Regions from separate parts of the Massilia sp. MP_M2 genome, predicted to be linked through region 3. Evidence: riboswitches for the same ligand, from Rfam matches in the RefSeq annotation. Region 3 holds a riboswitch; each other region holds the start of a gene.
What was found. A riboswitch is a leader RNA that binds a small molecule or an ion and turns the genes downstream of it on or off. The one in region 3 is predicted to bind cobalamin.
Positions count from the first base shown of each region.

Region 1: another riboswitch for cobalamin. It lies ahead of RCH14_RS09875 (cobaltochelatase subunit CobN); the one in region 3 lies ahead of RCH14_RS23785 (TonB-dependent receptor domain-containing protein).
Region 2: another riboswitch for cobalamin. It lies ahead of RCH14_RS00900 (TonB-dependent receptor); the one in region 3 lies ahead of RCH14_RS23785 (TonB-dependent receptor domain-containing protein).

Region 1 is NZ_JBCHJF010000003.1:479,471-489,021, forward strand. Features, by position in the region: gene uvrA (excinuclease ABC subunit UvrA) at 1-552, opposite strand, end outside; gene ssb (single-stranded DNA-binding protein) at 974-1,495, shown strand; partial or broken gene RCH14_RS09860 (VOC family protein) at 1,557-1,688, opposite strand; gene kynA (tryptophan 2,3-dioxygenase) at 1,762-2,649, opposite strand; gene kynU (kynureninase) at 2,683-3,945, opposite strand; cobalamin riboswitch at 4,117-4,336, shown strand; gene RCH14_RS09875 (cobaltochelatase subunit CobN) at 4,514-8,899, shown strand; gene RCH14_RS09880 (MotA/TolQ/ExbB proton channel family protein) at 8,896-9,339, shown strand; gene RCH14_RS09885 (DUF2149 domain-containing protein) at 9,336-9,551, shown strand, end outside.
Region 2 is NZ_JBCHJF010000001.1:195,313-204,863, forward strand. Features, by position in the region: gene RCH14_RS00875 (ATP-binding protein) at 1-141, shown strand, start outside; gene RCH14_RS00880 (MFS transporter) at 213-1,424, shown strand; gene RCH14_RS00885 (metalloregulator ArsR/SmtB family transcription factor) at 1,421-2,053, shown strand; gene RCH14_RS00890 (hypothetical protein) at 2,132-2,461, opposite strand; gene RCH14_RS00895 (thiol:disulfide interchange protein DsbA/DsbL) at 2,458-3,120, opposite strand; gene RCH14_RS00900 (TonB-dependent receptor) at 3,271-5,226, opposite strand; cobalamin riboswitch at 5,294-5,535, opposite strand; gene ylqF (ribosome biogenesis GTPase YlqF) at 5,561-6,508, opposite strand; gene RCH14_RS00910 (hypothetical protein) at 6,804-8,054, opposite strand; gene RCH14_RS00915 (hypothetical protein) at 8,026-8,916, opposite strand; gene RCH14_RS00920 (histone deacetylase family protein) at 8,998-9,551, opposite strand, start outside.
Region 3 is NZ_JBCHJF010000018.1:623-10,173, forward strand. Features, by position in the region: gene cobT (nicotinate-nucleotide--dimethylbenzimidazole phosphoribosyltransferase) at 1-806, shown strand, start outside; gene RCH14_RS23775 (adenosylcobinamide-GDP ribazoletransferase) at 803-1,585, shown strand; gene RCH14_RS23780 (histidine phosphatase family protein) at 1,585-2,127, shown strand; cobalamin riboswitch at 2,148-2,383, shown strand; gene RCH14_RS23785 (TonB-dependent receptor domain-containing protein) at 2,448-4,289, shown strand; gene RCH14_RS23790 (iron ABC transporter permease) at 4,350-5,372, shown strand; gene RCH14_RS23795 (ABC transporter ATP-binding protein) at 5,369-6,148, shown strand; gene cobO (cob(I)yrinic acid a,c-diamide adenosyltransferase) at 6,145-6,771, shown strand; gene RCH14_RS23805 (cobyrinate a,c-diamide synthase) at 6,771-8,069, shown strand; gene cobU (bifunctional adenosylcobinamide kinase/adenosylcobinamide-phosphate guanylyltransferase) at 8,066-8,626, shown strand; gene cbiB (adenosylcobinamide-phosphate synthase CbiB) at 8,620-9,551, shown strand, end outside.

The DNA of each region.
Region 1 (9,551 bases), on a different contig from region 3:
CACGCCGCTGGCGATACGGAAACGCACGAAGCCCTGGGCCTGCATCGACAGGAACAGGTCGCCATGCTCGCCCTTGCGGCCAGCCACGACCGGCGCCAGGATCATCAGCTTGGTGCCTTCCGGCATGGCCAGCACCGAGTCGACCATCTGCGACACGGTCTGCGCGGCCAGCGGATGGTGCGGGTGCTGCGGGCAATACGGCGTGCCGACGCGCGCGTACAGCAGGCGCAGGTAATCGTGGATTTCGGTAACGGTGCCGACGGTCGAGCGCGGATTGTGCGAGGTCGCCTTCTGCTCGATGGAAATGGCCGGGGACAGGCCCTCGATCAGGTCGACATCGGGCTTTTCCATCAGCTGCAGGAACTGGCGCGCATAGGCCGACAGCGACTCGACATAGCGGCGCTGGCCTTCGGCATACAGGGTGTCGAAAGCGAGCGAGGACTTGCCGGAGCCCGACAGACCGGTGATCACGATCAGCTTGTTGCGCGGCAGATCGAGATTGATATTCTTCAGATTGTGCGTGCGGGCACCACGAATGCGAATTTCTTCCATTAAGTTGGGCAGACTTTCTATTAGTTAAGGCGGGGCCGCGAACGCTTCAGACATGATCAGCGGGCCAATCAGGGAGAACCCGTAAGTGTAGCTGGTTTTTGTTACGGCTGTACATTTGTCCAGTGGTTGCGCCGTGCACAAGTGCGTGGCGAACGCGAAGTCTGGTGTATGTGGGTCGATCCGTGAGCGCTTCAATGACAAAGCGTTCAGATTCCTGAAATAATTCCCTTGCGGCGTTATGGACGAGGTCGGATTGACAACAAAATCGACAGGAGAATGCCCCATTGCGGCTGATGGGCCACAACAAATTATTGTGGCAAAAGTCGGCGCCGGCGTCATAATGGTGGGCTGTAACACCACGTTCCCTGACGCCTAGAAGCATGCAGAGTCAGGGCTGATCATACCCAGCAGGAGTAATCAAATGGCATCAGTTAACAAGGTCATCATCGTCGGCAACCTCGGCCGCGATCCGGAAGTGCGCTACATGCCGAGCGGCGACGCCATCGCGAACATCGCGGTCGCCACCTCGTACAAATCCAAAGACCGCAACACCGGCGAGCAAAAAGAGCTGACCGAGTGGCACCGTATTTCGTTCTTCGGCCGCCTGGCCGAGATCGTCGCGCAATACCTGAAAAAAGGCTCGTCGGTCTACGTCGAAGGCCGCCTGCAGACCCGCAAGTACACCGACAAGGACGGCATCGAGCGCTACGCAACCGACGTCATCGCTGAAAACATGCAGATGCTGGGCGGTCGCCAGGGCATGGGCGGCGACAGCGGCGGCATGGGCGGCGGTATGGGCGGTGGCGGCATGGACGACGACTACTCGGCGCCACAGCAGCCACGCCAACAAGCGCCACGCCAGGCGCCACCGGCACCGGCAGCACGTCCACAGCCGAAGCCGGCCCCGAACTTCTCGGATATGGATGACGACATTCCGTTCTAAGACTAAACGTTGTTGAAGCGATCAAAGCGCCGTGGGTCTGTGACTCACGGCGCTTTTTTGTGCGGTCGAGGTATTGAGCGACCGCACCGCGCGGCACCGCCGCGATAAAACCCACCGCCCCCGGCACCGGCAAGTGCGCCTTCGGCTCGCACTCGGCGCCGCGCTGGTGCAGCTTGATTCTCTCGTTGCCGAATGGTGCCGAAGGTTGTCGAAGGTTGTCGAAGGTTGTCGATTGTGAGGGCGATGCGCCCCTTGTGTGAAGGCGATTACAGCTCGGTGCGCAGTTCGAACAATTCCGGAAACAGCACGACATCGAGCATCTTGCGCAGATACCCCACGCCGTCCGTGCCGCCGGTGCCGGTTTTAAAACCGATCACGCGCTGCACCGTCGTCACATGCCGGAAGCGCCACAAGCGAAACGCCGTTTCGATATCGACGAGCTTCTCGCCCAATTCATACAGCGGCCAGTACTGGTCAGTGTCGCGATACACCACCATCCACGCCGCCTTCACCGACGGATCCGACCGCGTCGCCTGCTGCCACGGCCCGGTAACCCGCGCCGCATCCACCGCCAGCCCGCTGCGCGCCATCACCATGATCGCTTCGTCATACAGCGACGGTTTATCGAGCACGCACTGCAGCGTCGCATGCGCGTCAGGCTTGTGCTGATGCACCTGCAAATGCGTGACGTTCTTGTTCCCCAGGATGAATTCGATCTCGCGATACTGGTGCGACTGAAACCCCGACGACGCGCCCAGGTACGGGCGGATCGCCGTGTACTCGGGCGGCGTCATCGTCGCCAGCACATCCCATGCATGCACGAGCTGGTTCATGATCGCCGCCACGCGGGCCAGCATCTTCATCGCCGCCGGCAACTGGCCCAGCGCGATGTTGTCGCGCGCACCGTGCAGCTCGTGCAGCATCAGCTTCATCCACAGTTCGCTGGTCTGGTGCTGCACGATGAACAGCAGCTCGTTGTGCTCGGGCGACAGCGGATGCTGGGCATTGAGGATCGTGTCGAGCGACAGGTAGTCGCCGTAGCTCATGTCCTTGCTGAAATCGAGCTTGGCACCGTGGTAGCCGGGCTGCGCGACAGGGCAGCCACTCACATCGGCGTTGCTGGCGGACGAATCAGGGGTAACAGGGCAGGGCATCGTGTCCTCTCTTGAGAATCGATCGAGAATCGCTCACGTCACCGCGGTGCGCTTGGCATCGACCTGGTAGTCGCTGCGGTCCAGGATATCCTTGAGCACCATCACGGCCTGCCACACATCGTCATATCCCGTGTACAGCGGCGTGAAGCCAAAGCGCATGACCTGCGGCTCGCGGTAGTCGCCGATCACGCCGCGCGCGATCAGGGCCTGCATCACTGCGTAGCCGTGCGGATGCGTCACGCTCACCTGGCTGCCACGGTCCGCATGATTGCGCGGCGTGATCAGCTCCAGTGGATGCGCCGCGCATTCCTGTTCGAGCAACGCCAGGAACAGGTCCGACAGGGCGAGGGACTTCTTGCGCAGCGCCGCCATCGTCACGTCCTGGAACACGGCCAGCCCGCATTCGATCAGTGCCAGCGCCACCACCGGCTGCGTGCCGCACATCGCGCGCTTGATGCCGGCCACCGGTGCGAACGCCGGCTGCATCGCGAACGGCTGGCGGTGCGCCCACCAGCCGGTGAGCGGCTGCGTGAACTGCGCGTGGTGGCGCTGCGGCACCCAGATGAACGCGGGCGCTCCGGGCCCGCCGTTGAGAAATTTATAGGTGCAGCCCACCGCGAAGTCAGCCTGCGCGCCGTTCAGATCGACCTCCACTGCGCCGGCCGAATGGGCCAGGTCCCAGATCGCCAGCGCGCCGGCGGCGTGGATCTGCGCCGTGATCGTCTTCATGTCGAGCATGCGCCCGGTGCGGTAGTTGACGTGCGTGAGCATCACCACCGCCACCTGCGCGCCGGCGTCGCCTTCGAGGGCGGCTGGCAGGTCGGCCCAGCTGTCGAGCAGGCGCAGCTCGTAGCCGTGTTCGAGCCAGCCGATCAGGCCTTCGGCCATGTAGATATCGCTCGGGAAGTTGTCGCGCTCGGTGAGGATGATGCGGCGTGCGGCGTGCGCCGGCGCATCGGCCTGCATCTTGAGCGCCGCGGCCAGCGCCTTGAACAGGTTCACCGAGGTCGAATCGGTGACCACCACTTCATCGGTCGCGGCGCCAATCAGCGGCGCGATCAGGGTGCCCAGGCGCTGCGGCAAGTCGTACCAGCCGGCCGTGTTCCAGCTGCGGATCAGGTCATTGCCCCATTCGGCGGCGATCACGTCCTGCGCGCGTTGCAGGGCCGCGCGGGGACGGGCGCCCAGCGAATTGCCGTCGAGGTAAATCACGCCGTCCGGCAGCGCGAAGGCATTGCGCTGGGGCGCCAGCGGGTCGGCCGCGTCGAGGGCCAGGCAGTCTTGTTGTGTGATCATGTGAACCGTCGCGAAGGATGAGTTGGTGCCGGCCATGCCGGACGATACCGCCATTCTAGGCCAGACGCCGATGATGCCATGCTAAAGATCGATGCAGCGCCGCTGGCTGCTCCCAAATGACCTGCATGGCCAAAGAATGCGGTGACAGTGGCGCACCCGGGCTGTAGAATCGCGCCCAATCAAGTGAATGGTGCCGTCCTGCTCGTCTGCAGGAAGGTGAAACGGGAAGCCGGTGACGTGTGCGAATCCATCGCACGCCAGTCCGGCGCAGCCCCCGCTGCTGTATGCCTGACGACCCTCGTCGAACGCCACTGTGCCCCGTGCACGGGAAGGCAGGACCCGGGAAGGATGACGGCAAGCCAGAAGACCGGCCAATCACGATGCATTGCGTACGTCCCGGGGTGTGGGCGTGCCTGTTGGTAGTTCGTCGTTCCTTCTATGTTGCCAATGCGTTCGCGCAGGCGTGCGCACGTACGCGTGCACATGGCCTGTCGCGTCCAGCGTGGAAGGAAGACGTCTGCCCGTTGTCATGCGCGCCCTGGCGCGCAGCTGAAAGGTCAACGTTCACATGAACACTGCTTCGCTTGCCCGCGCCTGTACTGCGCTGGCGCTTTTGCTCGCGTTCCTGCTTGCCTGCGCCCACAGCCACGCCGCCACCCTGTTCGCCGTGGTCACCGAGCGCGCCGCGCCGGGCGCGATCGAGGCCGCCCACCGCCACCTGGCCAGCCATCCGCGCGACCGGATTCAGTTACGCACACCTGCCCAGTTGATGGCCGCCAGTGAACGCGAGATAGGCCAGTGGATCGCGCGCGCCGACACGGTGCTGGCGGTGTCGCTGTTCGGCGATCCGGCGCGCCGCATGAAGGATGCGCTGGCGCGCCACGCAAAGCCAGGCACCGCGGTGCTGGCGTTCAATGGCGAAGCAAGCCTGAACCTGATGACGCGCGCGGCGCACGGCAGCCTGGCCGGCTTCGCGCCCGAGCTGCTGCGCGAACTGGCAACCGAAGCGCCGGCGTCCGCCGCGCTGCAGGCGGCAGAGGCCAATCCCGCCGCGCGCCAATGGCTGGCGGCGCGGCGCGTGTGGCAAGCGGGCGGCGTGGACAACACGACGGCCCTCATCGCCCACCTGCTGCATCCGTCGACAGCGCTGGGCGCCCCGCTGCTAGAACCGACGCTGCGCCTGCGCGTCGGCCAGAACGAGCTGCAGGACGCCGCCGCCTGGGGCAACGCCGCAAAGCTTGGTCTGAAGGACCGCCCGACCGTCGTCGTGCTCGACCTGGCAAACATGGATGGCATGGTGCCGGCCGCCCTGTGCCGCCGCATCGAAGAACAAGGGCAGGCCTGCGTGCAGCTGCTCACGCGCTGGGGCGGCGCGTCGCGCGAAGCGCTGGTGCGCCTGCCCGAGCTGATCGCGCCGGCCAGGCCGGCGGCGCTGGTGGTGCTGCAGGACTTTGTCGTCGGCGCCGCCGAAGGGCGCGAAGTCGTCAGCGAAGCCTTCAAACGCCTCGATATCCCCGTGTTCAAGGCGATCCGCCTGTCGGACCGCACCGCCATCGGGTGGCAGCTTTCGCCCGACGGCTTGCCGCCCGATTCGGTCCAGTACCGCGTCGCGCTGCCCGAATTGCAGGGCATCGGCCAGCCGATGGTGGTGGCGGCGCTGGGCCAGTCACAGCGCGACCGCCTGACCGGCATCGAGAACCGCCCGCCGGTGCTGCTGCCGGCCGAAGTCGATCGTATGACGGCGCGCGTGAGCCGCTGGCTGGCGCTGCGTGCCAAGCGCAATGCCGACAAGCGCATCGCGATGGTCTATTACAACCACCCGCCGGGCCGCCAGAACATCGGCGCCGACAACCTGAACGTACCGGCGTCGCTGTTCGACATGCTGCATGCGCTCAAGGCGGCCGGCTACACGGTTGGCGATCTGCCGGCCACGCCCGAAGCACTGCTCGACATGATCATGGCGCATGGCGTGAATTTGCCCGAAGATCGCGCTGCGCTGCGCGAGATGAGCGCCACCGTCAATAGCGTCAGTGCGGCTGACTACGCGCGCTGGTTCGCAACGCTTGCACCGCGCGTGCAGGGCGAAATGAAGGACGGCATGCTGGGCCGCCTGCATGCCGATGTGCTGGTCGCCGAAGCGCAGGGCGAGCGCGCGCCGGGCCGCAAACAGGCCGAGACGATCATCAAGGAACTGCTGCACCTGGTCGAAGGTGTCGACCATCCGCAGCGCGTGCAGGCCACGCGCGACCTGCATGCGCTCGAAGACGGCTACCGCGCCTGTCTCGATGACAGTAAACCCAGTCCGTGCAAGGCGCTCGCGCCGCTGTATCGGCGCCTGATCGGCTACGGCATCGAAGGCATGCGCGGTTGGGGGCCGGCGCCGGGCAAGGTGATGGTCGACAGCGGCAAGCTGCTGGTGCCGGGCCTCACGTTCGGCAATGTGTTCATCGGTCCGCAGCCGCCGCGCGGCTGGGAAGTCGATGAAGAACTGCTGCACGCGAATACCAGCATCACGCCGCCGCACCAGTACCTGGCCTTCTACCACTGGATCCGCGACCGCTTCAAGGCCGACGCCCTCGTGCACGTGGGGCGCCACTCGACCTTTGAATTCCTGCCCGGTAAAGCGGTGGGTCTGTCGAGCGACGACTATCCCAGCCTGATCGCGGGTGACCTGCCGGGCATCTACCCATACATCGTCGACGGCGTGGGCGAAGGCACGCAGGCCAAGCGCCGAGGGCTGGCGATCATCGTCGACCACCTGACGCCCCCGCTGGCGACGACACCGCTGTACGACGAGCTGCTGTCGCTGCGCCAGATCGTCGAGAGTTTCGAAGCTGCGTCGTCCGAGTCGCTCAAGACGCAGGCCGCGCAACTGATGCGCGAGCGCGTCGTGGCGCTGAACCTGCGCGCCGAACTCGAAGCATCGATGTCCGACGTGCTCGAAGTGAGGGGCATCGGCTTCGACGCCGCCGATGACGATTTACTGGCGCACGAGATTGGCCACTACCTGACCAAGCTGCAAGAGAAATTCATGCCGTTCGGCCTGCACGTGTTTGGCCGGCCGTGGGACCAGAAGTCGCTCGACCTGATGCTCGAGTCGATGACCAAGAGCGGCATCGACGATCCGTCCATCGCCGACAAGCTGCGCGACTCGCCGCGGCGCGAGATGGTCGGCCTGCTGGCGGGCCTGGATGGCCGCTACATCGAGCCGGGCAAGGGCAACGACCCGCTGCGCTCACCAGAGGCGCTGCCGACGGGCCGTAACTTCCACGCGGTCGATGGCGACATCCTGCCGACGCGCCTGGGTTTCGGGCTGGCGCAGAAGATGGCGGCCAAGGCGATGGCGCGCAGCAGGGGCGACGCTGCGCGGGAGCAGGGTAGTGAAGGCATCATCCTGTGGGCGTCGGATGCCGTGCGTGATGAGGGCGTGATGGTCGGCTTCGCACTGGCCATGATGGGCGCGGAGCCGGTCTGGAATGCGCGCGGCATCGTCACTGACGTGCGCCTGGTGCCGGGCGCCGTGCGGCGCGACGCGCTGGTGACCACGTCTGGCCTCTTTCGCGACCTGTACCCGAACCTGATCCGCCTGATCGACCGCGCCGGTCGGCTGGCGCTGGCGGCGTCCGCTGAAACGATGGCGCGGCAAGATCCAGCCCTGCGCGAAGCCTTGCAAGCCGCGCTGGCGCCGCTCCAGGGCGCCGCCTGGGGTAGTGAGGCCGTGAAGGACAACCGGGTCGCGCGCGAATGGCTGGTGCGCCAGCGCGCGCTGGTCGCGGGCGGCGCATCGACCATCGAAGCGGGGCAGGGCGCCGCGCTGCGCGTGTTCGGCGATGCGCCGGGCGCGTACGGCACCGGCGTGAACCGCCTGACCGAACGCTCGGGCGCCTGGCGCGAGCGCGAGGAAATCGGCCGCGCCTACCGCAACCGCATGGGCCACGCGTATGGCCTGGATGCCGATGGCGACGCCCAGCACCGCGCCTTCGATGTGGCGCTGGACGGCATCCACCGTACCTACCACGGCCGCGCCAGTAATCTGTACGGCCTGCTCGACAACAACGACGCCTTCGACTATCTGGGCGGCCTGTCGCTGGCCATCGAGACGCGCACCGGCCGCGTGCCGGACGCATTGATCCTGCAGCACGGGCGGCCGGGCCAGGCCGACGTCGAGCCGCTGGCCACTGCGCTGCTGGGCGAATTGCGCGGGCGCTTCCTGAATCCCGCGTGGCTGCGCCCGTTGATGGACAACGGCTACTCGGGCGCACGCACGATGGGGCAGGAATTCATCGAGAACCTGTGGGGCTGGCAGGTCACGCGCCCGGACCTGGTGAAGAACTGGGCCTGGGACGAAGTCAAGGCCGTCTACTTCGACGATGCGCACAAGCTCGGCCTGCCGGCATTTCTGGGCCAGCGCCACAACGCGCACGTCAAGGCGCACATGCTGGCCGTGTTCATGGTGGCGGCCGAAAAAGGCTTCTGGAAGACCGATCCGGAAACGATCCGCACGATGGGCGGCGAGCTGGCGCGCCTGGTCGCCGCCAACGGCTTGCCGGGCAGTGGCCACACGTCGCCCGATCACCCGATGTGGGGCTGGCTGGCACCGCAACTCGATCGGGGCGACGCGCAGCAGCTTGGTGTGACGCTGGCAAAGGCGCGCGGCGAGATGCTGCCGGTGCTTGCGGTCCCGGTGCCGGCCGGCGCGCCGGCCGCGGCGGCATCACCGGCCGCGGCGCCGCCACGCGCCGACGCGCAGCAGGGGCAGGCGCCTTCCGCGCCCGCACCGGCGGCACCGCCAGCCATGCGCGTGTATGAACTCAACCAACCACCCGAACCCGCGCCGCTCCCTGGCCTGCGCATCGTGCAGGTCCTGGTCATCCTCGCGGCCTGCTTCGCCCTGTTTGCGCTCGGTCTGTGGCGCGGCCGCAGCATCCCCCAACCTGTAAGGAGTACTCCATGATCGATCACTTGTCCTATGCCTGGCTGCACGACGCCGTCAGCTGGCTGCTCACGCCTTCGCTGGTGGCGCTGCTGGCCGGCTGCGCCATTGCGCTGGTCGAATCGGGCATCGCCGTCGGGGAGCGCTTTCATGGGCTGGCCCGGCTGCGCGCATCCGGCAACGTCGAGCACGTGCAGAAGCTGGCCCGTCACCGTCTGGAGCGCGCCGACCTGCTGGCGCGCATCCCGCCGATGCTGGGTTTGATGGCCACGATCATTCCGCTCGGGCCTGGCCTGGCCGCGCTGGGTGAAGGCGATCCGGCCAAGCTGGCGAGCGCCGTGACGGTCGCTTTCGATGCGACCGTGCTGGGCCTCGTTGCCGGCATTGCCGGCCTGGTGATCGGCAAGCTGCGTCGCCGCTGGTACGAAGAGACGCTCGACGCGATGGAGGCACTGGCATGAGCGCCCCGGCACGTGGCCGCCTGCGCCTGTATCGCCATCTCGACGCACGCTTCGATCAGAGCGACGAAGACCCGCGCGCGAGCCTGGTCAACCTGGTCGACGTGATGCTGGTCTTTGCCTGCGGCCTGATCGCGGCAATCGCCGGCTCGCAAGGCGCCATCAAACCGCCGCAACCCGTCGAGAAAGGCCGCCAGATCGAGCGCCCCGCCAGC
Region 2 (9,551 bases), on a different contig from region 3:
GACCGCGCCACGGGCGGCTTTGGCCTCGGCCTGTCGATCGCGCGCAAGGCGGTGGTCCTGCATGGCGGCGCCCTGAGCACCGACACCTCGCCGCTTGGCGGCGCGCGCTTCGTGGTGCGATTACCGCAAGCACTCAAATAAATAAACACTTTCGTTTACTTATTAGTTGGCCGGGCGTAAGCTCGGCGCGTTGACATTCTTTCCGCGCCATCATGAACCAGCGTTTCCTTATCCTCACCCTATGCGCTCTGGCCCTGCTGTCGACGGTCGGCGCCTCGCTGCCCTATCCGATGCTCGCTCCCCTGTTCGCCGATGGCAGCGTCCATGGGCTCAACAGCTTTCTGGGACTGCCGCCCAAGCTGCTATTGGGGATTGCCCTGATGATCAATCCGCTCGGCCTGCTGATCGGCAGCGCCGTGCTGGGGCCGTTGTCCGATGGTTTCGGCCGGCGTCGCGCGCTGCTGCTGACGACCGTCGGCGCGGCGATCGGCCACTTGCTGACCGCCGTGGCGATGGTGATGGAGTCGTATCTGCTGTTCCTGGCGGCGCGCTTCTTCACCGGCCTGCTCGAAGGCAATGGCGCCGTGATGCGCGCCCTGTTGATCGAGCGCATCAAGGGACCGATGCGCAATCACGCGCTGTCGTGGCTGAATGGTTCCTTCAACCTCGGCTGGCTGGTCGGCCCTCTGCTGGGCGGCTTCACGATGACGCTGGGCGCCGAGGTGCCGTTCGGGATCGCCGCCGTCGCCCTGCTCCTGGGTACGCTCTGCGTGTTCCTGACGATTCCCGCCACGCCGCCCGCCACGCACGGCCTGCGCTGGTGGACGGTGGCGCGGGAACGCCACGCGCTGACACTGCTGCGTCACGGCCCGCTGCGCACGCTGTTCATCGTCCACCTGGGCTATTGCTGTGGCGTCGCGTCGCTGTACCAGTACTTCCCGTTATGGCTGGTTGATATAGGCGGCTACGATGCGCGCGAAATTTCGCTCGTAAACATGGGCATGTGCGCATTGATGACGACCGCCGCGCTGTTCGCCGGCCACGCCAGTCTGGTGGAAGGCCGCCGGCGCGCTGCCTGGTATGCGGGCGTGGGCGCCGCCACGATCCTGTGCGTGGGCTTTGGCAACCTGTGGATCGGGATTGCCGGCATCGTCCTGTTCGGCGTACCACACGCGTTCTACAACACGGCGCTGCAAACCTGGGCGGCCGACGAGTTTGCGGCCCACGGTCAGGGGTCGGTCATGGCGCTGCTGTCGACCATTTTTTGCCTGGCCAATATCCTGATGGCGCTCTTGGGCGCCGTGCTGACGCTGATCGACACCCGGCTGGTGCTGGTCGTCGGCGGCGTGCTGGCGGCCTGGGCGGCGATGGCACTGCGGCGCTGGAGTATGCGCAGTATGCATCAACGACTGGAGACCCCATGAACACCTCGGAACGCATCCTGATGCAGCTGAAAATGCGCGGCCCTCAGACCGCACAGGCACTGGCCGGACAACTCGATCTGACCTCGATGGGCGTGCGGCGCCATCTGGAGAGCGCGCTCGGAAAGGGCCTGGTCGAGTGCGAGGACAGCGGGGGCAAGGTCGGGCGCCCGGTGCGGCGCTGGCACCTGAGCCAGGCCGGGCAAGCACGCTTTCCGGATCGTCACGCCGAGCTCACGGTTGACTTGATCGGGCAGGTGCAGAGGCTGTTCGGACCGGCCGCGATGGAACGCCTGATCGTTGCGCGTGAGCAGACGAGCGAAGCGCTGTACCGCAGCCGGCTCGATGACGCGGGTGCCGGAGCGCCACTGGCAACGCGCGTCGCGGCGCTGGCCGCCGTGCGCGATGAAGAGGGGTATATGGCCGAGGCGCAGCCGCAACCGGACGGCAGCGTGCTGTTAATAGAAAACCATTGCCCGATCTGCGCCGCAGCACGCATGTGCCAGGACTTTTGCCGCTCGGAACTCGACGTGTTCGCGCGCGTATTGGGACCGACCGTGAAGGTGATCCGCATCGAGCATCAGTTGCATGGCGCGCGGCGCTGCGCCTACGCTGTATCGACGGCAGAATGACAAAACGGCGCCCATGGGGCGCCGTTTTGGTAGTGCCTGGCTTGCTTGCCTAGCTCAGTTGCCAACGCATTTGCCAACTCACTTGCCAACATTATGCGGAGCAGGCCGCACATTCATCACGCCGAACCAGAGGTGTTCCCACCAGTGATCGCGCGAATCCACCGTGACCAGGCATGCCTTGTCAAATCCCGACTTGAATACCAGGTCAGGACATTTGTTCGTCGCCAGCGCATGACGCTGATTCTCCGCATTGACCAGCGCGATGGAGAGCCAGATGGTCGCCATGGCGAAGATCGCCACCAGCGACCACGCAACATGGTTCACGCGGCTGGTCTCAAACAGCTCTTCCTCTTTGGGCCGTGACCCTTCGTAGATCTTGAGGATGTCGCGTTCGACGTCGTTGGTCATTTGGTCTGGGCTGCCTTCGTGACCAGTGCATCGAGGACCTGGCCAGTGGCCGTCATCAGCTGGCCCATGTCCTGGATCTTGTTCGACTGCGCCACGGTGGCTGGCGAGACGACGTATTTGCCGTCGATCACGACGGTTGGAGTGCTGCTGGCCTTGTACGCTTCGGCAACTGCCGGCAGGCGCTTGAGCTTGGTTTGCACGCCGAACGAGTTCCACGCTTCCATGAACTTGGCCTTGTCGAGCCCGTTCGAGGTTGCCCACGCAATGATGTCGTCATCCTTCATCAGGCGCTTGCGCTCGACGTGCACGGCGCGGAACACGCGGTCATGGTACTGCTCCAGCTTGCCCATGGCGTCGAGCGTCAGGAACAGGCGTGCTTCCGGGTCGCTCGCGCCCTGGAACGGCAACGGGACGCGGCGCATCACGATGTTGTCGCCCTGCTTCTTGATCCATGCATTGAGCGTCGGCTCGAATGCATTGCAGGCGCCGCAGTGGTAGGCGAAGAATTCGACGACTTCGACCTTCTTGCCAACGGTCTGGGTCGGCTGCGGCGCGGCCAGCACGGTGTATTCGGCGCCGACGCGTGGATCAGTCGGCGAAGCATTGGCGAAACCGGCAACCAGGGCGGCAGCAACGAGGGCAAAACGCAGAGTGCGCATAACATCCTTCCACATATATGATTGAGCGAACGATCGCGAGATTACCACTTTTTGCCGTTCCCCTGTCTGCAGGGCGCGATTTATTGCATTTGCTTACCGCTGAAACATGCATGCAAATACATCAGCCACCCGCGCCCGGCAAACGATGGATCAGAAGTCGTAGCGCAGCGACACTTTCAACTGGCGGCCATCGCTCGGGTAAATGCCGGCGCGGCAGCTGAACGCGTAGCTGTAGTGCTGGCGATCGAGCAGGTTCAGGCCCGATACCGACGCTTCCCATGGGCCGAAGCGGCGCGCATAGCGGGCGTCGACCGTCGTGTACGACGGCACGCGCGCGCTGCAACGATTGGCGAAGTCATCGCCAAAACGCTGGCTCGCCACCCACTGCGCGCCCACATCGGCGCTCTGGCCATTGCCGGGCGTCCAGGCCAGGCGCGTCGTCACGACATGTTTCGGCACCAGCACCATCTCGCGGCCGGCGTTCGGGCCATCACGGAAGACGGATTGCACGTACTGCCAGGCGCCGGTCACGCGCAAGTTAGTCGCCAGCAGCGCGTTGCCTTCGAATTCGACACCCTGGCGCCGGGTCGGGTCGAGGTTGGTGTTGCTGCCAAAACCGCCGGCCAGCGTCGGGTCGAAGAAGATTTCGTTCGTCAGGCGGTGATGGAATACGCAGGCCGTGGCCTTGCGCGCGTCATTGCCAACCGCGACGCCCAGCTCCAGGTCGCGCGAGGTTTGCGGCGCCAGCACGCCTGTCGTGGAACGGTAGGAGTTTTCGTCGATATTGGCGATGCGGTAGCTGCGGCCCGCTTTTGCAAACACGGTCACCTCGCGCGCGACATCAACGCTGCCTTCGAGCGTGAAGGCATTGCTTGATTGCTCGGTCTCTTCCGGGGCGGTGAAGGCGAGCGGGTCGGTGTAGTCCTTGTCGAAACGTTCATGGCGCGCGCCGACGGCCAGGCGCGCATTGTGTGGCGCGTTCCAGGTCAGTTCGTCGCGCACGTAGATCGCCTTGGAATCCTGCGTGGCGTCGCCGGCCGAGAAGCTCGACGTCACTTGGCGATCCCAGCGGGTCAGGTCGATGCCTGTGACAAATTCGTTTCGCTTGTCGCCGAGCATGGCGGTGTGGCGCAGGCGCGGCGAGAACTGGGTCTGCTCGGCCTCGTAGCGCGAACCAAACCCGCTGTAGGTCGACTTCACATCGCGCGCGCGGTGCGACAGTTCGGCTGCCAGTTCGATGGTGCCGATGCGGTGTTCGACGAAGGCGCTGATGCGGTCGGTGTCGAGCGAGCCGAAGTCGCCCGGCGTGTTGCTCTGGGTCGGGTTGGCCTGGAATTGCGCCTCGTTCAGCGAACCCGGAAAACGCGCGTCCGAGCGCGAGCTCTCGAAGCGCAGGCCAGCGCGGCCGTTCGAAGCGTACGCATATTGCACGCCGCCGCTGAAGCTCGTCTGCTCGTACTTGTTGTTGTCGCGGTAGTTGTCGGTGCGGCGGTCGGTCACGGCGGCGTCGAACGACCATGGGCCGGCGCCATGCGCGATCGAGGCGCGCAGGTCGAGGGCATCGAAGCGCCCGGCTTCGGCAAACAGCGAACCGCGCGTGCCGCTGCCGGCTGGACGGCGGGTGAAGATCTGGATCACGCCGCCGGTCGCGCCGTCGCCATACAGGACGCTGCTGCCGCCGCGCGTGATCTCGATGCGCTCGACCGTGTCGATCGAAATGCTCGAGAGCACGGTGTTGGCCAGCTCATTTTCGTTCAGGCGCACGCCGTCGACCATCACCACCACGTTCTGCGCGCTGTTGGTGCCGAAACCACGCAGGTCGAGACTGAAGTCGGGCGAGCCATCCAGGCTCTGGCGACCGAAGACGCCGCCGATCTTGCGGATCGCCGCATTCACGTCGGCCACGCCGGCGCTGCGGATCTGGTCGGCGGTGATCACGGTGGCGCCGATTGGCGTCGCGCTGGCGGGGAAGCGGGCGGCGGTGACGACGACCGGCGCCAGCGGCTCTTGCGCAGTAGCGTCTGCAGCGATGGTGGCAAAGGTCGAAACGGCGAAGGCGCACGCCACGGCGAGGGGCGCGCGGCGCGCAGGAGCTGCAAAAATCATGATGAGTGTGTTCTCGGTAAGGGGCGCCCCGCTGCGTCCCCGCAGCCCGGCGTCGAAGGAGGCGCATGGCGCCTCCACCTGTCCTGGCCGGTATCCGGGCTGGCAAGCGAGACGCCCTCACCTTCCTGTCGTGCGGACAGTGGTTATCGAGATTGTCTGCCGCGGCGCAGGATGTGCGGACGCGGCGCTTGTCGACCGTTGCGGGGGCAGCACACTTCCAGAACCGCGCGTGGCGCAGCCCTGTCGTGTTTCCCGTTTAACTTCGCGCACTGGAGGGCGCGCGAGAGCACCAAAACGGCGCGATTATACCGTGTCGGCACGCGCCCGGGCGTGATCAGCTGCCGCGCTTGCCGCGCGACTGCTCTTCGAGCTTGGCGGCCAGCTTCTCGGCCGCCAGGCGGGCTTTCTCGGCGACCTCGGCCGCGTGCAGGGCCAGGCTGGCCGCGCGCGAAACCGGCGTTTCCAGGCTGATGCGGCCAAGGGCGCCCTGGCGGTAATCCTGCAGCAGCGAGTGGGCTGCCTTTTCGTAGTCGTACTCGCCCCCGCGCACACGGAAGCCACGGCGCATCGCCACGCCTTCGATGACGCCCACGCCATCCATGCCATCTGTTTTCAGGCCATAGCGCGCGGTGAGCAGGTGCGGGTAGCGCTGCAGCAGCAGCTCGCCCAGGTATTCGGCCACTTCTTCTTCGACCAGCGCATTGGTGCCGATCGCGTGGCTGGCCGCCAGCATCAGGCCATCGCTGGCCATGGCGATCTTTGGCCACAGCATGCCGGGCGTGTCGACCAGGACCACGTTCTTGTTCAGGTACAGGCGCTGCTGGACCTTGGTCACGGCCGGCTCGTCGCCCACCTTGGCCACGCGTTTTTTCAGCAGCGCGTTCATCAACGTCGACTTGCCGACGTTGGGGATGCCCATGATCATGATGCGCAGCGGCTTCGTCGGCACACCGCGGTGCGGCGCCAGCGACAGGGCCAGATCGGGGATGCGGGCGACGTCAGCCGGCTTCTTGGTCGTCATCGGGTAGGCCGTGACGCCATCCTGCGCATCGTAATAGGCTTTCCAGGCGGCGGTAGCGACCGGATCGGCCAGATCGATCTTGTTCAGGATTTTGAGGCTGGGACGCTGGCGGAACTTGCGCAGCTGGTCCACCAGTGGGTTGCAGCTCGCCTCGGGCAGGCGTGCATCGAGGACTTCGATCACCAGATCGATGTTCTCCATCTGCTCGGCCGCTTCCTTCTTGGCCGCATTCATGTGGCCCGGGAACCATTGTATCGACATGCTATTGCTTTCTTTATCTTTCGTTCAAGGTGCTATTTTACGCTGGTGGCGCACGCTGGCGTCGCGAACCCGCCACAGTCGGCCTTTCTCTTCTGCATGACGTTGACCCGTTGCAACACTGTTGACATATTCGGCGTGCACACTGGCCCTTGACCACAGGTGGTGGCAGGACGCAGCGGAGACGACATATGCGCGCACGGGACAGACTGAAACGATCGATGGCACGCTGGTATGGCGTCGGCTTGCTGTGCTGCGCCATCGTGGTATCTGCGCTGGTCGAGTTGCCGCTGGTGCCTTACTGAAGCGGACCCGCTGCGCTGCATGCGGCGGGCGGCAACGTGGCGGCCGGATCGAACGCCGATAAGCGGTCGCGCGCCGCCGAGCGGTCTTTCGCATACTCGGCCAGGTAGCGGCTGCGTTCCTCGCTCTGCCACTCGCGATCGGGCACGCCTGCCAACGACAGCGTGCGGCTGACCAGCACGGGGCCCTCGCGGCGCGCCAGCAGCAGCCGGTCCGGGTCGGCATTCTCGCGCAGCAGATAGCCTTCGACGTCGCGCAGCACCAGTGGCAATAACGGCCTGGGGTTGGCGTCGTGCAGCAGCTTGCCGTGCACGCGCAAGGGTACCGCCTGCGTGCCCTGCCCCAGCAGCTCGTTGAAGCTCGCCAGCGCGAACGGGCGCCCCAGCGCGTCGTCGATGCGGCCGCTGACAACGTAGCGGCCAGCGATGCGCACGTCGAGTGGCAGCGTGAATTCGAGCGCGTCCTGGCCGATCGCTTCATGCGGGGCGCCGCTCCAGATGGCCGGCAGTTCGGGCGAGTAGATCACATCGAACCACACGATGCCCGTGCGGCCGCCAGCGCTGAAGCGCACTTCGCTGCGGATGGTGCCGTGAAAGCGCGCCAGCGCGCCCGCATGCGGCGCGAACGTGGCGCGCCAGTCGTCGCCGTCCTGTGCAAACACCAGCGTCACGCTGGGCGCAGCGCGCGTCCCCGGCGCGGCCATGCCCTGGGCCAGCGCGCGTGAGACCACCAGTGGCAGCGCCACGCCTTGAGCATCGACGGCGCGCAGCGAGAACGCCACCGTCTCGCCCGCCGCCAGATAGACGCGCGACTGCGCGCTCTGCACCAGCACGGCCGGATCGCTGTCGCCGCCCTGGACGCGCAGCGGGTTCGATTCGCGCACCGGCTGGTTCGGATACAGCTGGTCGGGATGCTGCCCGGCCGGGCGCGATGTGTGCGGGTAGCGGGTTTGCTGGAGGTAGCTACAGTAGGTGTGCTGCGTTAAGCGAAGCTGCCAGGCAAGCTGGCGACGATGCGCGGTACGCTCTTCGCCAGCAGAAGGCATGATCGGCACCGGCCCAAAAAAATGCAGGCCGGCCAGCGGCGCCGGTGCAGCAAGCGCCGGCGCCGGATCGGCCGCGCGCAGCAGGCCGGCCAGCAGCCATGCCGCCAGCAGACATGCAAGCAGAGCCGTAGCGGCAATGACGGCGCGCCGCGCCAGCCAGAACGGTCGCGGCCTAGTTGGCCGTATCGACCATCGCCGCACGGACGACCCCGATGACGCCAGCCCAGTTGCCGTCGCCATAGTGATTGAAGCCTTCACCGTCGTCGCGGAATACGACCGAGTGCCAGCTCCACTTGACGCTGCCGCCCTGGTTCGGCGCGGTGCCCAGGCGCAGGTCGTCACACAGCCAGTCGCCCGGATTGCACAGCGCACGGCCCGCATTGCCGGCCACGCCGCCGCTGCTGTGATATGCCACCACCTCGTCGTCCTGGCCCGGCAACAGGAAAGAGTACGCCGTGCCGCGCGCGCCGGCGTAGCGGTAGAACCAGACGTTGCGGGTGTCGTTATGGTTGTACATGGCGCGCGCGGTACTGGTCTTGAGGTCTTGCACGAGTGGCTCGGAGGTGGTCCAGGCACCGGCGTTGGCGAGCTCGGAGCCGCCCGCCGCGCCGGCCGCGACACGCACCCATTTGAGGTTCCAGCCGGTCTGCATAGCGCCGTTGGCGGCGCACACGCCGTTGGCGTTCGCACTGGCGTCGGTGACGGCGCGCGTCGAACCGCCGTAGTTGGCCAGTGTGTACCCGAGCAGCAGGTCACCGGCGCTGTAGGCGGCGATATAGCACCAGTTCTGGCCCGTGCAGAAGCAGTCGAGCGCAGCGCGCACGCGGCCGCTTTGCGACGCGATGCTGCTGCGGCCATCCCAGTTGACCGCCTGCTTGTTGATGCCCGCAGGGGTAGTGGCCGGGCCCCAGTAGCGAAAGTCGCTGTAGTTGCCGGGCGCGCCGCCGCTGTGACGGCCGTTGATCCACAGCGTGTAGTTGGTGGCGCCCGCCACGGTGCTGGCCAACAGCAGGCACAAGGTGCAAAGGACGTAGAGGGCGTACGGGATGCGGCGGTGCTTCATGCTGGTCTCCTCGCTGCCCGGCGTGTGCAGGTGCTACGCCGGTGCTACGTTAGAGAGCAGAATGCCGCTGCGGTTCCCCGACTATTCGAGATCGGCCAGCACCTTCAGGTGCGCCACCACGCTGCGCCCCAGCGACGACAACTCGTAACCGCCTTCAAGACAGCTGACGATCCGCCCGCCGGCGTGCTGGTTGGCCACCGCCAGGATCTGCCGCGTGATCCACGCGTAGTCCGCCTCGACCAGCCCGATGCCGCCCATGTCGTCGTCGCGATGGCCGTCGAAACCGGCCGACACAAAAATCATCTGCGGCTTGAAGGCATGCAGCGCCGGCAGCCACTGCTCCAGCACCAGCTGGCGCACGGTGTCGCCGTCGCAGCGCGCCGGCACCGGCACGTTCACGCACGTGGCCGTGATCGGCTCGGGCTCGGTGTACGGAAAGAACGGGTGCTGGAAGAAGCTCGCCATCAGCACGCGCGGATCGTCCTTGAACGCGTCGGCAGTGCCGTTGCCGTGATGGACATCGAAATCGATGATCGCCACACGCGCCAGCCCGTGGGCCTCGAGCGCGTGGCGCGCGGCGATGGCCACGTTGTTGAAGAGGCAAAAGCCCATCGGCTCGGTCGGCGTGGCGTGGT
Region 3 (9,551 bases):
GGCAGATGGTCGAGAACTTCCTGGCCAACGGCGCGGCCATCAATGTGTTCGCGCGCCAGAATGGCTGCGCACTGCGCGTGATCGACGCCGGCGTCAATCACGACTTCGGTGTGCGCGATGGCCTGCTCGACCGCAAGATCGGCAAGGGCACTCGCAACTTCGCCATCGAGCCGGCAATGTCGGCGCAGGACTGCGCGACCGCCCTCGAGCACGGCATGACCCTGGCACGCGAGCTGCCCGGCAACGTCGTGGGCTTCGGCGAGATGGGCATCGGGAACACCACCGCCGCCGCAGCCCTGATGCACAAGCTGACCGGGCAACCGGCTCCTGCCTGCGTCGGCGCCGGCACGGGCCTGACGCTCGACGGCATCCGCCATAAAGAGCAGGTCGTCGCCGCCGCGGTCGCGCATCACGCCAGCGCGCGCGAACCGCTCGAGGTTCTCGCGACTTTCGGCGGCTTCGAGATCGCGATGATGGCGGGGGCCATGCTGCAGGCAGCCAGCCTGCGCAAGGTGCTGCTGATCGACGGCTTCATCGTCACCAGCGCGCTGCTGGTCGCCGCGCGACTGCAACCCGCTATCCTCGACTATTGCGTCTTCGCACACTGCTCAGGAGAGCATGGCCACGCCCTGCTGCTCGAGCAACTGGGCGCTCACCCGCTTCTCGACCTGGGCCTGCGCCTGGGCGAAGGCACCGGTAGCGCGCTCGCCCTGCCCCTGCTGCACGCAGCGGCCAACTTCCTGGGCGAGATGGCGACGTTTGCATCGGCCCAGGTCTCGCAGCAACTGGGCGAGCACGCGGCATGATCCACCAACTGCGCCTGTTCTTCATCGCGCTGCAGTTCTTCACGCGGCTGCCGATCCCGCACTGGGTCGGCTTCGAGCCGGCATGGCTCAATCATGCGTCGCGCTACTTCCCGCTGGTCGGTGTGGTGGTGGGCGCCATCGGTGCGGCCGTCTACTTCATCGCCGCGCACTGGCTGCCAGCACCAGTGGCCGCCGTGCTCTCCACCGCGGCGACCATCTACCTCACAGGTGCTTTCCATGAAGACGGCTTCGCAGACACCTGCGATGGACTGGGTGGCGGCATGACGAAAGAGCGTGCGCTCGAGATCATGAAGGATTCGCGCGTCGGTGCGTATGGCGCGATCGGCATCGTCTGCATGCTGAGCGCCAAGCTGGCCGCACTCGCCACGCTGCCGCCCCTGACCGCCATCGGCGCTTTGCTGCTGGCCCACCCGCTCTCGCGTCTTGCCGCCACGTCCCTGATCTGGCAGATGGAATATGCCCGCGCCGAAGGCAAGGCCAAGCCGCTGGCCGTGCGCATGAGCAGCAACGAATTCGGGATCGCGACGCTCACGGTGCTGGTGCCTGCGCTCGTCCTTCTCGCCGTTGGGCTGCTCGACCTGGCCGCGCTTGGCGCGGCGCTGTTCGCGGCCTTGCTGGCCACGCGCTGGCTGGCCCGCACATTCACGCGCCGGCTGCAGGGCTATACGGGCGACTGTCTCGGCGCCGTGCAGCAATTGGCCGAAGTGACCATCTATATCGCGGTAGTGGCCACGCTCGGCCGCGGCGCGCTGGCCTGATGCGCCTCTACCTCGTGCGCCACCCGAAACCGGCGGTACCGGCCGGGCACTGCTACGGCCGCACCGACCTGCCGGCGCAGGACGCCGACACCGCACGCGTGCTGGCGGCGCTGAAGCATCAGAACCTGCCCGGCGCCATGCCGGTCTACGCCAGCCCGTTGCAACGCAGCGCCGTATTGGCGCAGCAGCTGTCAACCGCGCCGACGTTCGACGCGCGCCTGGCCGAGATGGACTTTGGCGCCTGGGAGCTGCGCCACTGGGACGACATCCCCCGGGACGAGATCGATGCCTGGAGCGCCGACCTGCTCGACTACCGCCCTGGTGGCGGCGAAAACGTCATGCAAGTGGCCGTGCGCGTGGCCGCCTTTCTCGCCGATATCCAGCGCGCAGGACACGCCGAGGTACTCGTCATCTGCCACGCCGGCACCATGCGCCTGCTGCATGCGCTGGCCGCTGGCGGCGCGCTGCGCGATGCTGCGCTGCGTGCAGCATCGACACCACACCAGATCGGCTACGGCGAAGTGATGGTGCTGGAAATCTGACAACGGCCGGGGCAACCACCTTATAATGAGCGCGTTTTGGTGCTCGCACCTGCGTTCGCAGGTGCAGTTAAACGGGAAACACGAAGCTCTTCACAGGGCCAACGCGTGCTGCCCCCGCAACGGTAAGCAAGTGCTGCAGCCTCTCTTCGGGTCCTGCGGCGAACCGCCCCCTCATACCACTGTGCTTTTTAAGCATGGGAAGGTGGGACGGCCATACTTGCCAGCCCGGATACCGGCCAAAAGGTGGATACGCGCACAGCGCGATCCTTTGAATCCAGCCCACGGGGACGTCGGCGGGATGCCTTTAATAAGAAACACTCATGAATTTTCCAGTAAGCCGGCAAGCGGCCGCCGTGTCGCTCGCACTCGCCCTCATCTCGTCCACCGCCATCGCTGAAGTCGCTGACACCGTCGTCGTCACCGCCACCCGTACCCCGCAAACCGCAGCGGACCTCGTCGCCGATACCACCGTCATCAACGCCGAAGAAATCGCGCGCTCCGGCGCCGGCTCGGTGGCCGACGTCCTGCAGCGCCAGCGCGGCATCGAGATCACCCGCAACGGCCCGGCCGGCGCCGCGACCAGCGTCTACGTGCGCGGCGCGAACGCCAACCAGATCGTCGTGCTGCTCGACGGCGTGCGCATCGGCTCGGCCACCACCGGCACCGCCAGCTGGAATGCGATCCCGCTGGGCGCGATCGACCGCATCGAAATCGTCTATGGGCCATTGAGCACGCTGTACGGCGCCGATGCCATCGGCGGCGTGATCCAGATCTTTACCCGCAAGGGCGAAGGCGCACCTGTCGTCACCGCTTCGGTCGGTGCGGGCAGCAACGCCACGCTGCAGGGCGACGCGGGCATCTTCGGCAAGAGCGGCGGCCCGAACGCCATCAGCTACGCCTTCGGCGCCGGCTATGAAGAATCGGACGGCTTCTCGTCCACCCGTCCGGGTGCATCGGGCTACAACGCCGACGAAGACGGCTACCGCCGCCGCAACGCCAACGGCCGCGTGTCGATGGCGCTCGCACCGGGTCACGAGATCGGCGCCCAGTTCCTTGCCAGCCGCACGTTCAGCCAGTACGACGCCAGTGGTTCGGGCAACTACGATGTGCACAGCGACTCGGACCTGAACACCGGCGCCGTCTACATGACCAACCAACTGCTGCCGAACTGGCGCAGCACCGTGCAGTACGCACGTTCGGAAGACAAGTCGGGCAACTTCAGCAACGCCACGGCCAGCGGTGCCAGCCAGATCGACACCGAGCAGAACGAATTCTCGTGGCAGAACAACGTCGCCATCGGCCAGGACACGCTGCAGCTGCTGTTCAACCACCGCAAGGAAGAAGTCTCGTCGATGCGCGAGACGCGCATCACGAATTCGTATGCAGCGGCGTATTCGGCCAAGCGCGCCAATCACCTGTTGGACGTCAGCGCGCGCCAGGACCGCTCGGTCTACGGCAGCCAGAACACCGGCGCTGCCGGCTACGGCTACGAGTTCGGCAACGGCCTGCGCGCCACTGCCAGCATCGGCACGAGCTTTCGCGCCCCGACCTTCAACGAGTTGTACTTCCCGGGCTACGGCCTGGCGACGAACAAGCCTGAAAAAGGCCGCAACCGCGAAGTGGGCCTGCGCTACGACGGCAACGGCTACAAGCTCGATGCCACCTACTTCCACAATCGCCTGACCGACATGATCGTTTCAAGCACGCCATGCCCGGACGGCAGAAATGGCGGAAAAGGCAGCTGCGCCTACAACGTCAACGAAGCGACGCTCGAAGGCTTCTCGCTGGCTGGCAGCATGCGCCTGATGGACGTGAACCTGCGCGCCAGCCTCGATTGGCAGGATCCGCGCGATGACACCACCGGCCGCCAGCTGGCGCGCCGCGCGAAAAAGCACGCCAACTTCGCTGCCGACTATGTGATGGGCCAACTCAAGAGCGGCGCCGAGCTGACCGTGTCGGGCGAGCGTTTCGACAACGCCGCCAATACCAACCGCCTGGCGGGCTACGGCTTGCTGAACCTGTACTCCACGTGGCAGTTCACGCCCGACTGGTCGTTGCTGCTGCGCGTGAACAACGTCGCGAACAAGAACTACGAAGTAGCGCGCAACTACGGCACGAGCGGGCGCACCTGGTTCGCGTCGCTGCGCTACGGCATCCGTTAAGCTGGCATTTTCCGCTCGCGGCGCACGCGCCGCGGGCATCGATCAACTATCAGGGCCCGCATGCAAGCACCCGTCCCGTCATTACGCCAACGCGCCACGCTCATCGTCGGCGCCATGCTGGTCCTGGCCATCGCCACCCTGCTGTTCTCGGGCATGACCGGTTCCATCCGCGTGCCGCTCAGCGACATCCCCGACGCCCTGCGCCAATTGGCCAGCGGCCAACCCGAATCCCTGTCCGCATCCCTGCTCGACCTGCGCGCCAGCCGCGCGCTGGTGGCCTTTGCCACTGGCGGCGCCCTCGCCCTGGCCGGCCTGATGATGCAGGCACTGTTACGCAATCCCCTCGCCGACCCGTATGTGCTGGGCGTCTCGTCCGGCGCCTCGGTCGGCGCCCTCCTCGCCCTGCTGCTCATGGCGTCCACGCTGATGGTCGATGCGGCCGCACTGGCCGGCGCCGTCGGCGTCTCCCTGCTGCTGTACGCCCTGGCGCGGCGCGACCTGCGCAGCGGCCAGGCCGCCGAAGGTGGCGCCTCGATGCTGCTGCTGACCGGCGTGATCGTCTCGGCCTTATGCGGCTCCCTTGTCACCCTCATGCTGTCGATCGCGCCAGAGGGGCGCCTGCGCAGCATGATCTTCTGGCTGATCGGCGACCTGGCCGGCGCACCGCTGCGCCTGGCCCCCTGGATTGTCCTGATCGGCGCGCTGCTGTTTGCCATGCGCAGCGCGCGCGCCATGAACATGGTCGCGCTGCACGCCGAAAACGCCGTCACGCTGGGCGTGCGTGTGAGTGCGCTGCGCAAGGGTCTGTTCTTCGTGTCGGCGCTGCTCACTGCGAGCGCCGTCACCAGCGCCGGCGCCATCGGCTTTGTCGGCCTGATCGTGCCGCACGCCTGCCGCTTCGCCTTCGGCCCCGACCACCGCGTGCTGATTCCCGCTGTCGTCCTGAGTGGCGGCGCGTTCCTCGTGCTGTGCGATACGCTGGCGCGCACGATCGTCGCGCCGCAGCAACTGCCGGTCGGCGCCATCACGGCGATGATCGGGGCGCCGGTCTTTCTGTATCAACTGCACCGCATGCGCAAATGACCGTCATCGCCACCCACGACCTGCGCCTGTCCATTGCCGGGCGCACCCTGGTGCAAGGCCTGAACTGGGCCGCGCAACCCGGCGAATGCTGGAGCATCATCGGCCGCAACGGCGCCGGCAAGAGCACCTTGCTGCGCACGCTGGCGGGTTTGCACCAGCCCGACGGCGGCGCGGTCCACATCGGCGGGCGCGCCTTGGCGGCCTGGCCGCTGACCGACCTGGCGCGCGAACGTGCCTTTCTCGCCCAGTCGCGCCACGACGCCTTTGCCTACACGGTGCTCGAGAGCGTGCTCTCGGCGCGGCACCCGTACCACGCCAACCGCTACTGGGAAGGCAGCGACGACCATCAGATTGCGCTGGAAGCGCTGGCGTCGATGGATGTGCTTGAACTGGCGTCGCGCGACGTGCGCACGCTCTCCGGCGGCGAGCGCCAGCGCGTGGCGATTGCCGCCCTGCTGGCCCAACAAACACCGCTGCTGCTGCTCGACGAGCCAGCCAATGCGCTCGACCTGGCGCACCAGGTAAGCGTCATGGGCCTGCTCGCGCGCCTGTGCCGCGAGCAGGGCCACACCGTGGTCATGATCGGCCACGACCTGAACCTGGCCTCGCGCATCTCGACGCACGTGCTGCTGCTGATGGGCGATGGCCGCTGGCACGCCGGCACCAACGCACAGACCATGCAGAGCGCGCTGCTGGGCGACTACCTCGGCCACCCGATCGAGATGATCGAGCATCATGGCCGCCGCATTTTCATCCCCAAAGAGGATTTCGCATGAACGACATGACTCCCGAACAAACTGCCGCGCTGAACGAACGCCATCGCGTGCGCATGGAGCGCAAGAAAGCCGTCATCGACGCAAAAATCGCGTCGGCCGACAAGGAAATCGGCATCATCATCGTCAATACCGGCAACGGCAAAGGCAAGAGCTCGAGCGCGTTCGGCATGGTCGCGCGCGCGCTGGGCCACGGCATGCAGGTCGGCGTGGTCCAGTTCATCAAGGGTGCGCTGTCGACCGGCGAAGAAACCTTCCTGCGCCGCTTCCCGGACGAAGTGCGCTTTCATGCGATGGGCGAAGGCTATACCTGGGAAACGCAGAACCGCGAGCGCGACATCGAGAAAGCGACCGAGGCGTGGGCGCTGGCCAAGCAATTCCTGTCCGATCCGAATATCGGCATGGTGGTGCTGGACGAACTGAATATCGCCCTCAAATACGGGTACGTCGACGTGCACACCGTGATCGCCGACCTGCTCGACCGCCCGACCATGCAGCACGTGGTGATCACGGGCCGTGGCGCGCCACCCGAACTGGTGGCAGTCGCCGACACGGTCACCGAGATGAACGTCGTCAAGCACGCGTTCAACGCGGGGATCGTCGCCCAGGCCGGGACGGAGTGGTAATGAGCGCGCATCCCGGTGCGCGCGTGGTGCTGGTGGCGGCAATGGCTTCCGGCCAGGGCAAGACCACCGTCACGGCCGCGCTGGCGCGGCGTTTGACCCGCATGGGCAAGCGCGTGCGCGTGTTCAAGTGCGGCCCCGACTTTGTCGATCCGGTGATGCTGGAAAGCGCGTGCGGTACGCCGGTCGATAATCTGGATCTGTGGATGGTCGGCCCCGAGGCATGCCGCCAGCGCCTGCAGGCCGCTGCTGCCGATGCCGACGCAATCCTGGTCGAAGGCGTGATGGGCCTGTACGACGGCACGCCGTCGAGCGCCGACCTGGCGCGCGCGTTCGGCATTCCCGTGCTCGCCGTACTGGATGCATCGGCCATGGCCCAGACGGCCGGCGCCGTGGCACAAGGCTTGCGTGACTATGGTCCCGTGCAGATGGCGGGCGTGATCGCCAACCGCGTTGCCAGCAGCGGCCACGCGGAGATGGTCAAGGAGTCGCTGCGCGACATTCCGCTGATCGGCACCCTGGCACGCCAGGAGCTTCAGTTGCCCGAACGGCATCTGGGCCTGGTGCTGCCGGGTGAAGTCGACGAGCTGCAGGGCATCCTCGACGCGCTGGCCGACAGCATCGAATTCGACGAGGCGGCGTGGGATGCGCTGCCGCTGCTGGCACCAGCGCACGCCGTCCCGGCGCAGATCGACACGCCGCTGGCCGGCCGCACGATCGCGATCGCGCACGATCCGTCGTTCATGTTCGTGTATCCGGCCAACGTCGCGCTGCTCAAGGCGATGGGGGCGCAGATCACGTATTTTGCACCGCTGTCGAACGAGGCGGTGCCGGACCATGCCGACGCCGTGTACCTGCCGGGCGGCTATCCCGAACTGCATGGCGCGGCGCTGCAAGGTGCAACGCGCTGGCGCGACTCGATCCGCGCGGCCCATGCGCGTGGCGTGCCGATCGTGGCCGAATGCGGTGGCATGATGGCCCTGGCCGACGGCCTGACCGACGGCGATGGCCGGCGCTGGGAAATGGCAGGCCTGCTAGCGGGCGAAGTGGCGATGCAAAAGCGCCTGGCTGGCCTCGGCATGCTCGCGCTGGCCACACCGGATGGCGAGCTGCGCGGCCATACCTTCCACTATTCGCTGCTGGCCACCGACGTACCGCCGCAGGCGCATACCGTCAAGCAGCGCACGCAGACACCGGGCGAAGCGGTGTACCGCGTCGGCTCGCTGTTCGCGTCGTACTTCCACGGCTACTTTCCGTCCAATCCGCGCGCGGTTGCGGCGCTGTTTGGCGGTGCGCCTTGAGCGCGACGCTGGTCTTTGGCGGCGCGCGCTCGGGCAAGAGCGCCTTCGCCGAGCGGCTGGCGCGCGAGTCGGGCCAGGAAGTCGTCTATATCGCCACCTCGCGCGCCGGTGATGGCGAGATGGCGGCGCGCATTGCGCTACACCGTGCGCAGCGGCCGCACGAATGGCGCACGGTCGAGGAAGAACTGGCGCTGGCGCAGACGCTGCGCGCCGAATGCATGCCAGGCCGCCTCGTGCTGGTCGATTGCCTGACGCTGTGGCTGAGCAACCTGATGTTCTGCGACGGCCGGGATTATCCCGAGGTCGGCGCCCTGACGCTACCGGACCGGTTCCATGAGGAGCGCGCGGCCCTGCTGGACCTGCTCGATGCGGGCTTGCCGGGCGACGTGGTCTTCGTGTCGAATGAAGTGGGCATGGGCATCGTGCCGTGGGGCGCGATTTCGCGCAGCTTTGCCGACGAAGCCGGGCGCCTGAACCAGGCCGTGGCCGCGCGCGCGGACCGGGCGGTGCTGGTGGCGGCCGGCCTGCCACTTGTTCTGAAGGGTTCCCTGTGCTGACTGGCTTGTCGTTGTCGACGGTGGCGCTGCTGCTGGTGGCCGGTGTCGCACTCGACCTGCTGCTGGGCGAGACGCGGCGCTGGCATCCACTGGTCGGCTTCGGCAATCTGGCGAGCTTCATCGAGCGGAGACTGAACCGCGGTGACCTGCGCCTGCCGCGCGGCAGCCTTGCATGGGCCTTGGCAGTGCTGCCGTTAACTGCCTTGTTCGTGGTCCTGACCGATGTCGCCGGCCTGTGGCTCCACGCGGTGCTGCTGTATCTGTGCATCGGCCTGCGCAGCCTGCGCGAGCATACGATGCCGATCTGCGAGGCGCTGCGCGGCGGCGACCTGGCGCAGGCGCGCGCGCTGACGGCGCGCATCGTCAGCCGCGATACCGCCAACGCCAGTGAGTCCGACCTGGCCAAGGCGAGCGCCGAGTCGCTCCTTGAAAACGGCAACGACGCCGTGTTCGGCACGCTGTTCTGGTTCATTCTGCTGGGCGGGCCGGGTGCGGTGCTGTTCCGGCTGGCCAATACCCTTGATGCGATGTGGGGTTATCGCAGCACGCGCTTTAACCTGTTCGGGCGCCCTGCGGCGCGCATCGACGACGTGATGAACTATGTGCCGGCGCGTCTGACCGCGCTGTCGTATGTGCTGCTGGCCGGCGCCAGGCGCGCGCAAGCCTGGCACTGCTGGCGCACGCAGGCGTCGGCGTGGGGCAGCCCGAACGCCGGGCCGGTGATGGCCAGCGGCGCCGGTGCACTTGGCGTATCGCTCGGCGGCGCCGCCGTCTATGATGGTGAGGTCGAACAACGACCGCCACTGGGCGCCGGGCCGGCAGCCTGCGCCGGCGACATCGGGCGCGCCTGGCAGCTGGTGCTGCGCACGACGCTGCTCTGGCTCGGCGTGGTCTGCCTGCTGGCGGTATTGACCATGATCGGCGC